One region of the Paraburkholderia sp. RAU6.4a genome, then DNA from elsewhere that is predicted to be linked to it. Evidence: riboswitches for the same ligand, from Rfam matches in the RefSeq annotation. Region 1 holds a riboswitch; the other holds the start of a gene.
What was found. Region 1 has a riboswitch for cobalamin ahead of cobW (cobalamin biosynthesis protein CobW). Riboswitches for the same ligand answer to the same signal wherever they lie in the genome.

Region 1 (5,062 bases):
TCAGCAGGCCTTTTTCGACGGTCGCGCCGGCCTGCTTCTTTTCGTGGCCTTCGCGGCGGCGTTCGGTCATGCGTTGATGCGATTCCGGATCGGTTTTCATCGAGGGTCCTGGTTTTGAGGGGCGGGATGGGATGGGGGCGCGTCGCTAAGGGCAGCATTGTTCACCGCTGCGATCGCCACCGTGATGCCGGCGTGCGCGGTCTTGCGTACGATTAGGCGCGCGTTTTGCGCGGTTGTGGTGGAGTCCGGCGCCGTTGCCGCCAGCAGCGCACACGGCTCGCACACACCGTCGACGCCGAGCTGCGCGTGTGCCGCCGCCGACGGCGACGCGATCGGTACCGCGGCGATCTGCTCGCGGCTGAACAGTTGCAGCGGCAGCTGATGACGTGAGCAGAATTCGAGCAGACCGGCTTCGTTGGCTTTGGTGTCGATCGTCGCGATCGCGCGGATCTGCTCGAAGGCATTCGATCCGAGCGCTGCGCGGACGGCGGCTTCGATCTCAGCGGCTTCGCTGTGCAAGCGGCAACCGATGCCGACGCTCAGCGTTTTGATCGCGCGTCCGAGTCCGTGTCGTGTCGCGCTCGCTGCCAGTTCGTGAGCAACGCCGGCGTCGCGTTTGGCCGCATCACGCGCCAGTGCGAGCGACGCCACACCGCCGATCACGACGATCGCCGGCGAGCCGAGCCCCGCGCGCGCCACCGCCTCGGCGAACTCGCGAAGCGGCGCGAGCACATGACGCTGCTCAGGCCGCGTCGCCGACTCGATCGCCGCGCACGGCGTGTCGGCGGACATGCCGGCCGCGAGCAATGCGCGGGCGATCTCGCCGAGCCGGCGCATGCCCATGTAGATCACCAGCGTCATGCGCGTCGCGGCGAGCGCGGCCCAGTCCGGTTCGCCACTGCCGGCGCCGTGGCCGGTGACGAACACGACGCCCTGCGCGTGATCACGATGCGTGACCGCGATACCGAGCGCCGCGGGCGCCGCGATGCCGGCCGTGATGCCGTTGATCACGTCGACTTCGATACCCGCGGCCTGTAGCGCCTGCAACTCTTCGCCGCCGCGGCCGAACACGAACGGATCGCCGCCCTTGAGCCGCGCGACGCTGCGCCCCGCGCGCAGATGCCCGAGCATTTGCGCGACGATGTCGGCTTGCGGCGTCGACGGATGGCCGCCGCGTTTGCCGACGTACACGACTTGCGCGCCGGTGCGCGCGAACTGCAGCACGTCGGGATTCACCAGATCGTCGACGAGCACGACATCGGCCTGCGCGAGCGCACGGGTGGCCTTCAGCGTGATCAGCTCGACGTCGCCGGGACCGGCGCCGATCAGCCAGGCGCGCGTCATCGCGGCGTGCATGGCGCGCGCCATGCGGTGATGGAAGAAGAGAAGCGGCGTGCGACAGCGCGCGCGGCGGTGAATATAGAGGTCATGCGCAACTGCGAATCCGGGCACGCGCGATGCCGCGCTGCTACGCCTTCACATCCGTTCCCCGCGGATTCCGGCGGCCGGCGGCGCCACGTGATGCACGGATGCAATGCGGCACCGCCTCCGCGTCTGGCCGGTATCCGGGCTGGCGGCCTCATGCGCTTCGCCTTCCCGTCCCGGTTTGTGGATTCGCGGGACAGTGGCATCAAAAAACGCATGCGCAGCACGGCGGAATCGAAGGCGAATCGAATCGCGCGCCGCAGGTCGCTTACCGTTGCGGGAACAGCACAGGTTGAACGCGCGAGGCGCTGCCTGTTTCCCGTTTAACTGCACACGCGAGCGCATGTGCGGGCACCAAACGCGCGCATACGATAGCACATGGCGCCTTGCCGGATAAGCCTCGGCGGCGCTTTCCGGCTCGCTGCGTTGCTTGACTGCGCAAGGCCGCGGGCCTACACTCGCACGCACTTTGGGTGCTCGCGTGCGCGCTCGTGCGCATGCAGTTAAACGGGAAACAGGGAGCCACCTGCTCTGGAGCGGCTAACCTGTGCTGTCCCCGCAACGGTAAGCGAAAAGCGGTTCCGGCTTGATAGCCGGGCACCGCAGTGCCGGCTTCGATGTCCTCGCGCAAGCTCGCGTGGACATTTCACCACTGGACGAGAAACCACTCGGCCGGGAAGGGGAAGCGGCGCTTTCGCCAGCCCGGATACCGGCCCAAAGAAGCAGAACGACCGCCGCGGGGATGCGGCGGCGCGTTCATGACCTCAGTTCCGCTTTCTGTATTTCCGTTGTCGCGGCAATGCCGTCGTTCGTCCCCGTGTCTGGTGATCGCTGGTACTGCTGCGCGTGCTTCATTCGCTCCATTCGCCAGCCGACGCGGACCCACGCGCGGACTTTCCGGCATACCGATCAACGCCAAGGGATGGACCTCACGATGCAAACTCAATTGCGCAAGATCCCCGTCACGATCGTCACGGGCTTTCTCGGCAGCGGCAAAACCACGCTGCTGCGGCACATTCTTCAGCATGCGGGCGGCAAGCGCATTGCGGTGATCGTCAACGAGTTCGGCGAGCTCGGCATCGACGGCGAAATCCTCAGGGGCTGCGGCATCGGTTGCGATGAAAACGGCGTCGAGACCGAAGCGCAATTGTATGAACTCGCGAACGGTTGTTTGTGCTGCACCGTGCAGGAAGAATTTTTCCCGGTGATGGAAAAGCTCGCGGAGCGCCGCGATGAACTCGATCACGTGCTGATCGAAACGTCGGGGCTCGCTTTGCCGAAGCCGCTCGTGCAGGCGTTCAACTGGCCGCAGATCCGCAATGGCTTCACGGTCGACGCGGTGGTGACGGTGGTGGACGGCCCGGCCGCCGCGAGCGGCCAGTTCGCCGATAACCCGCTCGCCGTCGATGCACAGCGCAAGGCCGATCCGAATCTCGATCACGAGTCGCCGCTACACGAGCTGTTCGAAGACCAGTTGTCGGCGGCCGATCTGGTGATTCTGAACAAGACCGATCTGATCGACGACGCGCGGCAGCACGAGGTCGAAGCCGCGATCCGCGCGGAGATTCCGCCGCAGGTGAAGATCGTGCGCGCTCAGCAGGGGCGGCTAGACCTGCATACGCTGCTGGGCCTCGAAGCGGCGTCGGAAGAGACGATCCACCTGCGTCATGACCACCACGGTTCCGCCGACGACCCCGATCATCACCACGATGAATTCGATTCGGTCGTCGTGCAGGCATCCGTACCGTCGCGCGACACGGCGCTCGCCGCCTTGCAGGCGCTCGTCGAAACCCACACGATTTACCGTGTCAAAGGCTTCGCGGCACTGCAGGGCGCGGCGATGCGTCTCGTGATCCAGGGCGTGGGGCGGCGCTTCGACAGCTACTTCGACCGGCGCTGGCAAGCGGGTGAAAATGGCGACGGCGCGTTGAGCCGCTTCGTGCTGATCGGCGCAGACCTCGACCAACACGCGCTGCAACAGGCGTTCGACGCGGCGCTCGGCGCGACGTCGAACGCGACGGCATAAACGGGCGCACCAGCATGCATCTGCTGCGCACGACGCCGGGCGGCTTCGTCGACGATACGCAGGGCGTGATCCGCATCGATCAGCAGCCCGCCGAGATCGTCGTGCTCAGTTCCGCCGACACCACGCTGTCGCTGCTCGCAAGCGTGGTGCCGCGTCTCGGCGACGGCTTTCCGAGCGTGCGGCTCGCGAACGTCACGTATCTGCGTCAGCCTGCCTCGGTCGATTTCTATCTGGACGACGTGTTGCAGCATGCGCGCGTGGTCGTCGTCGATCATCTCGGCGGCGAAACGTATTGGCCGTACGGCATCGAGCAGGTGGTCGCGCTCGCGCAGCGCAAACAGCAAACACTCGCGATGTTTTCCGGCGATCTGCAGGAAGACCCGAACCTGCTCGCGCGCAGCACCGCGAGCGCCGAGTTGTGTCAGCAGCTGTGGCGCTATCTGCGCGAGGGCGGTCCGCAGAACGCCGAGGCGTTTTTGCGCTGCATCGCGTATCGCGCGCTCGACTGGGGGCGCGAACCCGATCCGCCGCGCGCGTTGCCGGCCGCGTCGCTGTATCACCCCGAGCGCGATACCCCCATCGTCGCCGACTGGCAGGCGCGTTGGCGGCAAGACGCGCCGGTCGTCGCGATTCTGTTCTACAAGGCGCATCTGCAGGCCGCCAATACCGCGGTGTTCGATGCGCTGATCGACGCGCTCGAAGCGCAAGGGCTCAATCCGCTGCCGCTCGCGATCACGTCGCTGAAGGATGCGGTGAGCCGCGATGTCGTGCAGTCGCTGTGCGCGCAACATGGTGTCGCGCTCGTGCTGAACACGACCGCGTTCGCCGCTTCCGCGATCGACGACCCGGAACCGCTCGCGCTCGCCGGCGACGCGCCGGTGTTCCAGGTGATCCTGAGCGGCGGCAATCGCGAAGACTGGCTGAAGGACAACCACGGCCTCAATTCGCGCGACATCGCGATGCATATCGCGCTGCCCGAAGTGGACGGGCGCATCATCACGCGCGCGATCAGCTTCAAGGGGCTCGCGTATCGCTGTGCGCATACGCAGGTCGACGTGGTCCGCTATCAGCCCGACCTCGAACGGGTGGGCTTTCTCGCCGAGCTGAGCCGGCGCTGGTGCCGTTTGCGTTCGCTCGATAACGCCGACAAGAAAGTCGCGTTGATTCTCGCCAACTATCCGATGAGCGAAGGGCGCATCGGCAATGGCGTCGGGCTCGATACGCCGGCGTCGGTGGTCGGCATTCTGTCGATGCTGCGCGATGAAGCTTATCGTGTCGGCGAACTACCCGAAAACGGCGACGCGTTGTTGAACAGGCTGACCGAAGGCGTGACCAACGATCCGGTCGTACGCGATCTGCGTCCGGCCCTGCAAAGCCTCGCACTCGACGACTATCTCGCGCATTTCAACGCGTTGCCGGCGAGCGTGCGCGACGCGTTGAACGCTCGCTGGGGCAAGCCCGAGCAGGACCCCACGCTGCGGCGCGGCCGCTTCATGATCGCCGGCTGGCGCTGCGGCCAGGTGTTCGTCGGCATTCAGCCTGCGCGTTCGCGCGAGCACGGCGACTACGCGAGCTATCACGATGCGGAGCTCGTACCGCCGCACGCATACC
Region 2 (5,062 bases), on a different contig from region 1:
CGACAGCACGTCGCGCGCCGCAAAGTCCGCAAGGCCGAGCCGTTCGAGCGCCGCCCGCGCGGCCGCGCGATCCTCGTCGCGCTCCCAGCCCCAGCCGCCCAGATGCGGGAAGCGGTTCAGCAGCACGATGTCGAGCACGCTTGCGTTGAACGCATCGGCCGCGCTTTGCGGCATCAGCGCGCGGCGCCGTGCGAGCGGCAGCGGCTGCCAGTCGGCCACGCGCACGCCATCGAGTTCGACATGGCCCGCCGCCGGATGCAACAGCCCCGCCAGCGTCGATAGCAAGGTGGTCTTGCCCGCGCCGTTCGGCCCGGCGATGCACCAGATTTCGCCCGCATGGAACGTGTGCGTGAACGCGTCGAGCAAGGTGCGCGCGCCGGCGCGCAACGTCAGGCGCTGCGTGCTCAGCATCGAACAGGTGGAGCTGGGTTTGGCTCGTATCATCGGCGGCGTTTGAGCAGCATCCACAGGAACACCGGTACGCCGACCAGCGACGTGATCACGCCGACCGGCAATTGCGCGGGCGCGATCACGGTCCGCGCGATCAGATCCGCGCCCATCACCGCGACACCGCCGCCGAGCGCGGCCGCCGGCAGCAGCATGCGCTGATCGTTGCCGAACGCGAGCCGCAGCATGTGCGGCACGACGAGACCGACGAAGCCGATCGTGCCCGCGGTCGTCACCGCCGCGGCCGCCGCCAGCGACGCGACCAGGTACACACGCAAACGCAGCGGCATCACGGCGACGCCCAACGCCTGGGCGGCCGCGTCGCCGCGCAGCAACACGTTCAGACGCGGCGCGGCCGGCACGATCGCAAGCAACACGAGCGCGAGCGCCATCAGCGCGGTCCACGGCAGCGCGCCGCCGTTCAGGTCGCCGGTGAGCCAGAACAGCATGCCGCGCAGACGGCTGTCGGGCGCGAGATTGAGCAGCAGCGTGATCAGCGCGCCCCACCCGGCCGCGATCACCGCGCCGGTCAATAGCAAACGGGGCGACGTGTCCTGCGGCTCGCCGCGCCATAGCTCGCGACGCGCGAGGCCGAGCACCAGCAGGATCGACACGAACGCACCCGCGAACGCGCTCGCATCGACGAGCCACCATGCGCCGCCCGCGATCATCGCAACGAGCGCGAACGTCGCCGCGCCGCCCGACACGCCGAGCACGTACGGCTCGGCCAGCGGATTGCGCAGCAGCACCTGCAGCAGCGCGCCGGCGAGCGCGAGCAACGCGCCGCACGCGAAGCCCGCGAGCGCGCGCGGCAAACGCAACGTACGCACGATTTCGCCGGCGAGATCGTTGCTGCCCGTGCCGCCGAACGTGTGCGTCGGCACGAGCGCCGCAAGCACGCGCGACGGCGCGAGCGGCACGCTGCCGAGCACCAGCGACGCGCCGAGCACCGCCACGGCGGCGAGCGCGAGCCCGAGCCAGATCGCGGCCGCGCGTTTCGCGTTCATCGGGCGCGGCGTCGCCATCGCGGCGCACAGCGAAGCGGACGCGCGACTCATCCGCGTGCGCTCACGCATGCGGCCACTCCGGCGCGCGCGTCACTGCTGCTGCCAGCCGAGCGTGAGATACGCACCGCGTCGCGGCGAGTTATACGAGTAGGCCGTTTCATAATCCTTGTTGAACAGATTGTCGATTTGCGCGCTGACGTACCACGCTTTGGTGACGTTGTAGCGCGCCGACAGATTCACGATGCCATAACCGCCGAGGTTGCCGGTGCTATCGGTACGCGGACCGCTGACGATCCACTCGCCGCCAACCCGCCATCCACCGATGCTGCGATTCACCGCGAACGACCCGAACCGACGCGCGCGCCGCACGAGGTCGGTACCGTTGTCGAGATCGACCGGGTTCTGCAGCGTCACCGATGCGCGCACGTCGGTCTTGCCGACATGACCGCTCCACGATCCCTCGAGTCCCTGCACCTTCGCACGGCCGACGTTCTCCGCGAGGTAGATGCCGGGGATCGTCTGCACGTAGTCGATCAGATTCGTATAGCGCGTCTGGAATGCGTTCAGACGCATCACGCCGAGCGCATCGGTCGCGTACTGCAAACCGGCTTCGACCGAATGACTGCGCTCGGGCTGGATCGACGGGTTGCCGCTGATCGGATAGTACAGATCGTCGAAGCTCGGCGCGCGGAACGCATCCGAATAGCTTGCGGTTACCTTCCAGCGCGACGTGATGTCGAATCCGTAGCCGAGATAGTAACTGTTCGCTCCACCGAAATCGGAGTACTGGTCGCGTCGCACGTTGGCCTGAATCTGGTTGCGGCCGAAGCGCGCGCTGTAGCCCGCGAAGACCGAATCGACGTGACGGTCGGGCGCGGCGAACGTGTCGGAGTCGAGCGTCTGGTCGAGATGCTCGTAGCCGAATTGCAGCTTCTGGTTCGCGGCGAGCGCGAAATCGTTCTGCCACGTGTACTGGCGATTGTCGGTATCGAAGCGGCCGTTGTAGATGCCATTGGTGTTCGACACGCTGCGGTCGTCGCCCTCGGCGAGCGTGACGTGGGTGGTCCACCAGTCGGTCAGCTTGCCGTTCGCGAATACCGACACCTGACGCACCTTGCTATAGAGATTGTTCAGATCGGTGGGCTCGCCGTACGCATTGTCGTAGCTGTTGTCGTTGTTCGACTGGAAGTAGCTGACGCCCGCGTCCCACCTGTCGGTGAACTTGTGACGCAGCGACGCGCTGATGCTCTCGTTCAGATTGCCGTTTGCGTTCGGATTCGCGTTCGGCGCCTCGAGCGGATTGAGCGACGAAAAGCCGTCGTCCTTCGTGCGCGCGAGCGAGATGTTGATGGTCGTGCGGCCGTCCTGATCGAGCGCGCCGTTCACGCCGGCCGTTTGCGTCTGCGTGCGATAGCTGCCGTAGCCGACCGAAAAATTGAAACGCGGCGGATGATCGCCGCCGTCTTTCGTGAACACCTGCACGACGCCGCCGATCGCGCCCGAGCCATACAACGCCGACACGTTGCCGTTCACCACTTCGACGTGATCGACCTGATCGAGCGGAATTTGTGCGAGTTGAGCTGAGCCGAGGCTCACCGAATCGACGCGCACGCCGTCGATCAGCAGCAGCGATTGCGTCGACGATGCGCCGCGCAGAAAGAGGCTCGTGGTCGACCCGGGGCCACCCGTGCGCGAGATCTGCGCGCCTGGCGCGAGTTGCAACAGGCCGGGCAGATCGGTCGCGGTCGTGTCGGCGATGTCCTGCTGATCGAACTGCGTAGTCTGCGGGATCGCATCGCGCAACGCTTGCGGTCCGCGTTGCGCGGTCACGACGATCGGCGACAGCAGGTTGCCCGACGCATCGGTGGAGGCGGCATTGGCAGCGATTGCAGCGTTTGCGGCGGTAGCATCCGTGGCGGACGATGAAGACGAATACGGCGTCGCAGACGCGGACGCGGGCTCGGCGCTTTGCGCATGCACGACGAGCGGCAGGTTCGCGAACGCGAGCAGCGTTGCGCGGGCGATGGGGGACAGCATGGGATGACATTCCTGTGGATAGCGTGCGCGGCCTGCTTCCCCGCAGGCCGACGCGTCACGAGGCGCCCCCTTGTTTAGCGTTTTCGCGGGGGGACGTCCCTCTTTTCTGGCCGGTATCCGGGCTACGACACATCGATCCCGCCTTCCCACGCGTGACGCGCAGTGGCACACTCGCACGTTGAACTTCCAACCTTGCGATCAGGACCGACCTGCATGAGCACATCACATGCGGTCGCTTACCGTTGCGGGGGCAGCGCAGGTTCGCGCATCCGGTTTTGGCACCGCGCGCGTCCTGCTTCCCGTTTAACTGCGCGCGCCGAGAAGCGCGCGCGGGCACCAGAGTGCGGGAAGTTTACGAGCGGCCTCGCGGGGCGTCAAGAAAGGTCAACCGGAGCGCAATCGGTTCTGTTGAATGCAGGTTATTGTCCGATGGATTACCGGTTTTTTACCTTATGGTCGACGACCCACGACGACACGCAACGAACCTGCACGTAGCGATGCTGTTACGTCTCGAAACGAGACAATTGTCGGAACCTGTAATATTCCGCGCTAAAATGCGATGTCTTTAGAGGACGCAGCACATGCTCACCGAACTCGAATCACTCTCCCAGAACATCGGCAAGCTGATTGCGATCAGCCAGCGCCACAACGAAGCGCGGCTCGCGCTCGAAGAGCAGCTCGCGCAAACGCGTGCCGAAGTGCAAGCCACGCATGCGGAACTCGCGCAATTGCGCGAAGAGCGCGACGCACTGCAGGCGGAACGCGACGCGCTGTCCGCCAAGATCGACGACGCTCAGGTGCGCCTGAATGCGATTCTCGAAAAATTGCCGCGCGCACGCGCGAGCAGCGAACCGGATAACCAGCTCGATCTGCTCGAGTCCGCCCAGCCCGGACACGAGGAAGCGGAAAGCGACGTGAGCCGACACGGAGAAAGCGCATGACCACCAAGCAGATCGAAGTATCGATTCTCGAAGTACCCTATCGTCTCGCCTGCTCGCCGGAAACGGAAGGCGCGCTGCTCGAGGCGGTCGCGCGCGTCGACGCCGAGATGAAGAAAATCCGCAGCGGCAGCAACGTGCGCGGCACCGATCGCATCGCGGTGATGGCTGCGCTGTCGCTGGCATCGGAACTGCTTAAGCTGCAAAGCAGCGTGCGACACGGAGAAGCATTTCCCGCTGAAGAAATCCGGCGTACAATGCAGCAAATGAACGAACAGCTAGGTACTGTGATCGAGCAGTACAGCTTGCAGTAAGCAGTAGTGGGCCGGTTTCGAATCGGTCACGTGTTGAACGGTTTGGGTTGTAGCTTCATCGGTTTAGCTTCCCTGCCTGGTTCGCCAAGGTCATACATTCCTTGAACCAATGCCATGTGCACGGTTGCGGAAATTTGTAGCACGGGTGTGCGCGTCACTCAGTCTGATGTACCCGAAGTGTTGCTAACTGCGACCAATTCTGAACCCTCGGTTCAGGATGCCGGCCTAGCGGCTAAGGCGGGGACCTTATCTGGAACGGCATCGGACTTCGGTTCGATGCCGTTTTTCTTTGGCCGTCGTTTTTTCGTTTGAGCGCCTT

Region 2: another riboswitch for cobalamin. It lies ahead of OKW40_RS20575 (TonB-dependent receptor domain-containing protein); the one in region 1 lies ahead of cobW (cobalamin biosynthesis protein CobW).

The regions. Positions count from the first base shown of each region.
Region 1 is NZ_JBNDKQ010000003.1:2,714,320-2,719,381, forward strand. Features, by position in the region: gene cobO (cob(I)yrinic acid a,c-diamide adenosyltransferase) at 1-100, opposite strand, end outside; gene OKW40_RS37105 (cobalamin biosynthesis protein) at 97-591, opposite strand; partial or broken gene cobA (uroporphyrinogen-III C-methyltransferase) at 607-1,344, opposite strand; cobalamin riboswitch at 1,540-1,799, opposite strand; cobalamin riboswitch at 1,880-2,157, shown strand; gene cobW (cobalamin biosynthesis protein CobW) at 2,360-3,451, shown strand; partial or broken gene cobN (cobaltochelatase subunit CobN) at 3,466-5,062, shown strand, end outside.
Region 2 is NZ_JBNDKQ010000002.1:3,397,869-3,402,930, reverse strand. Features, by position in the region: gene OKW40_RS20585 (ABC transporter ATP-binding protein) at 1-411, opposite strand, end outside; gene OKW40_RS20580 (FecCD family ABC transporter permease) at 441-1,505, opposite strand; gene OKW40_RS20575 (TonB-dependent receptor domain-containing protein) at 1,545-3,491, opposite strand; cobalamin riboswitch at 3,583-3,847, opposite strand; gene OKW40_RS20570 (ATPase) at 4,073-4,432, shown strand; gene OKW40_RS20565 (cell division protein ZapA) at 4,429-4,743, shown strand; RNA gene ssrS (6S RNA) at 4,810-4,991, shown strand.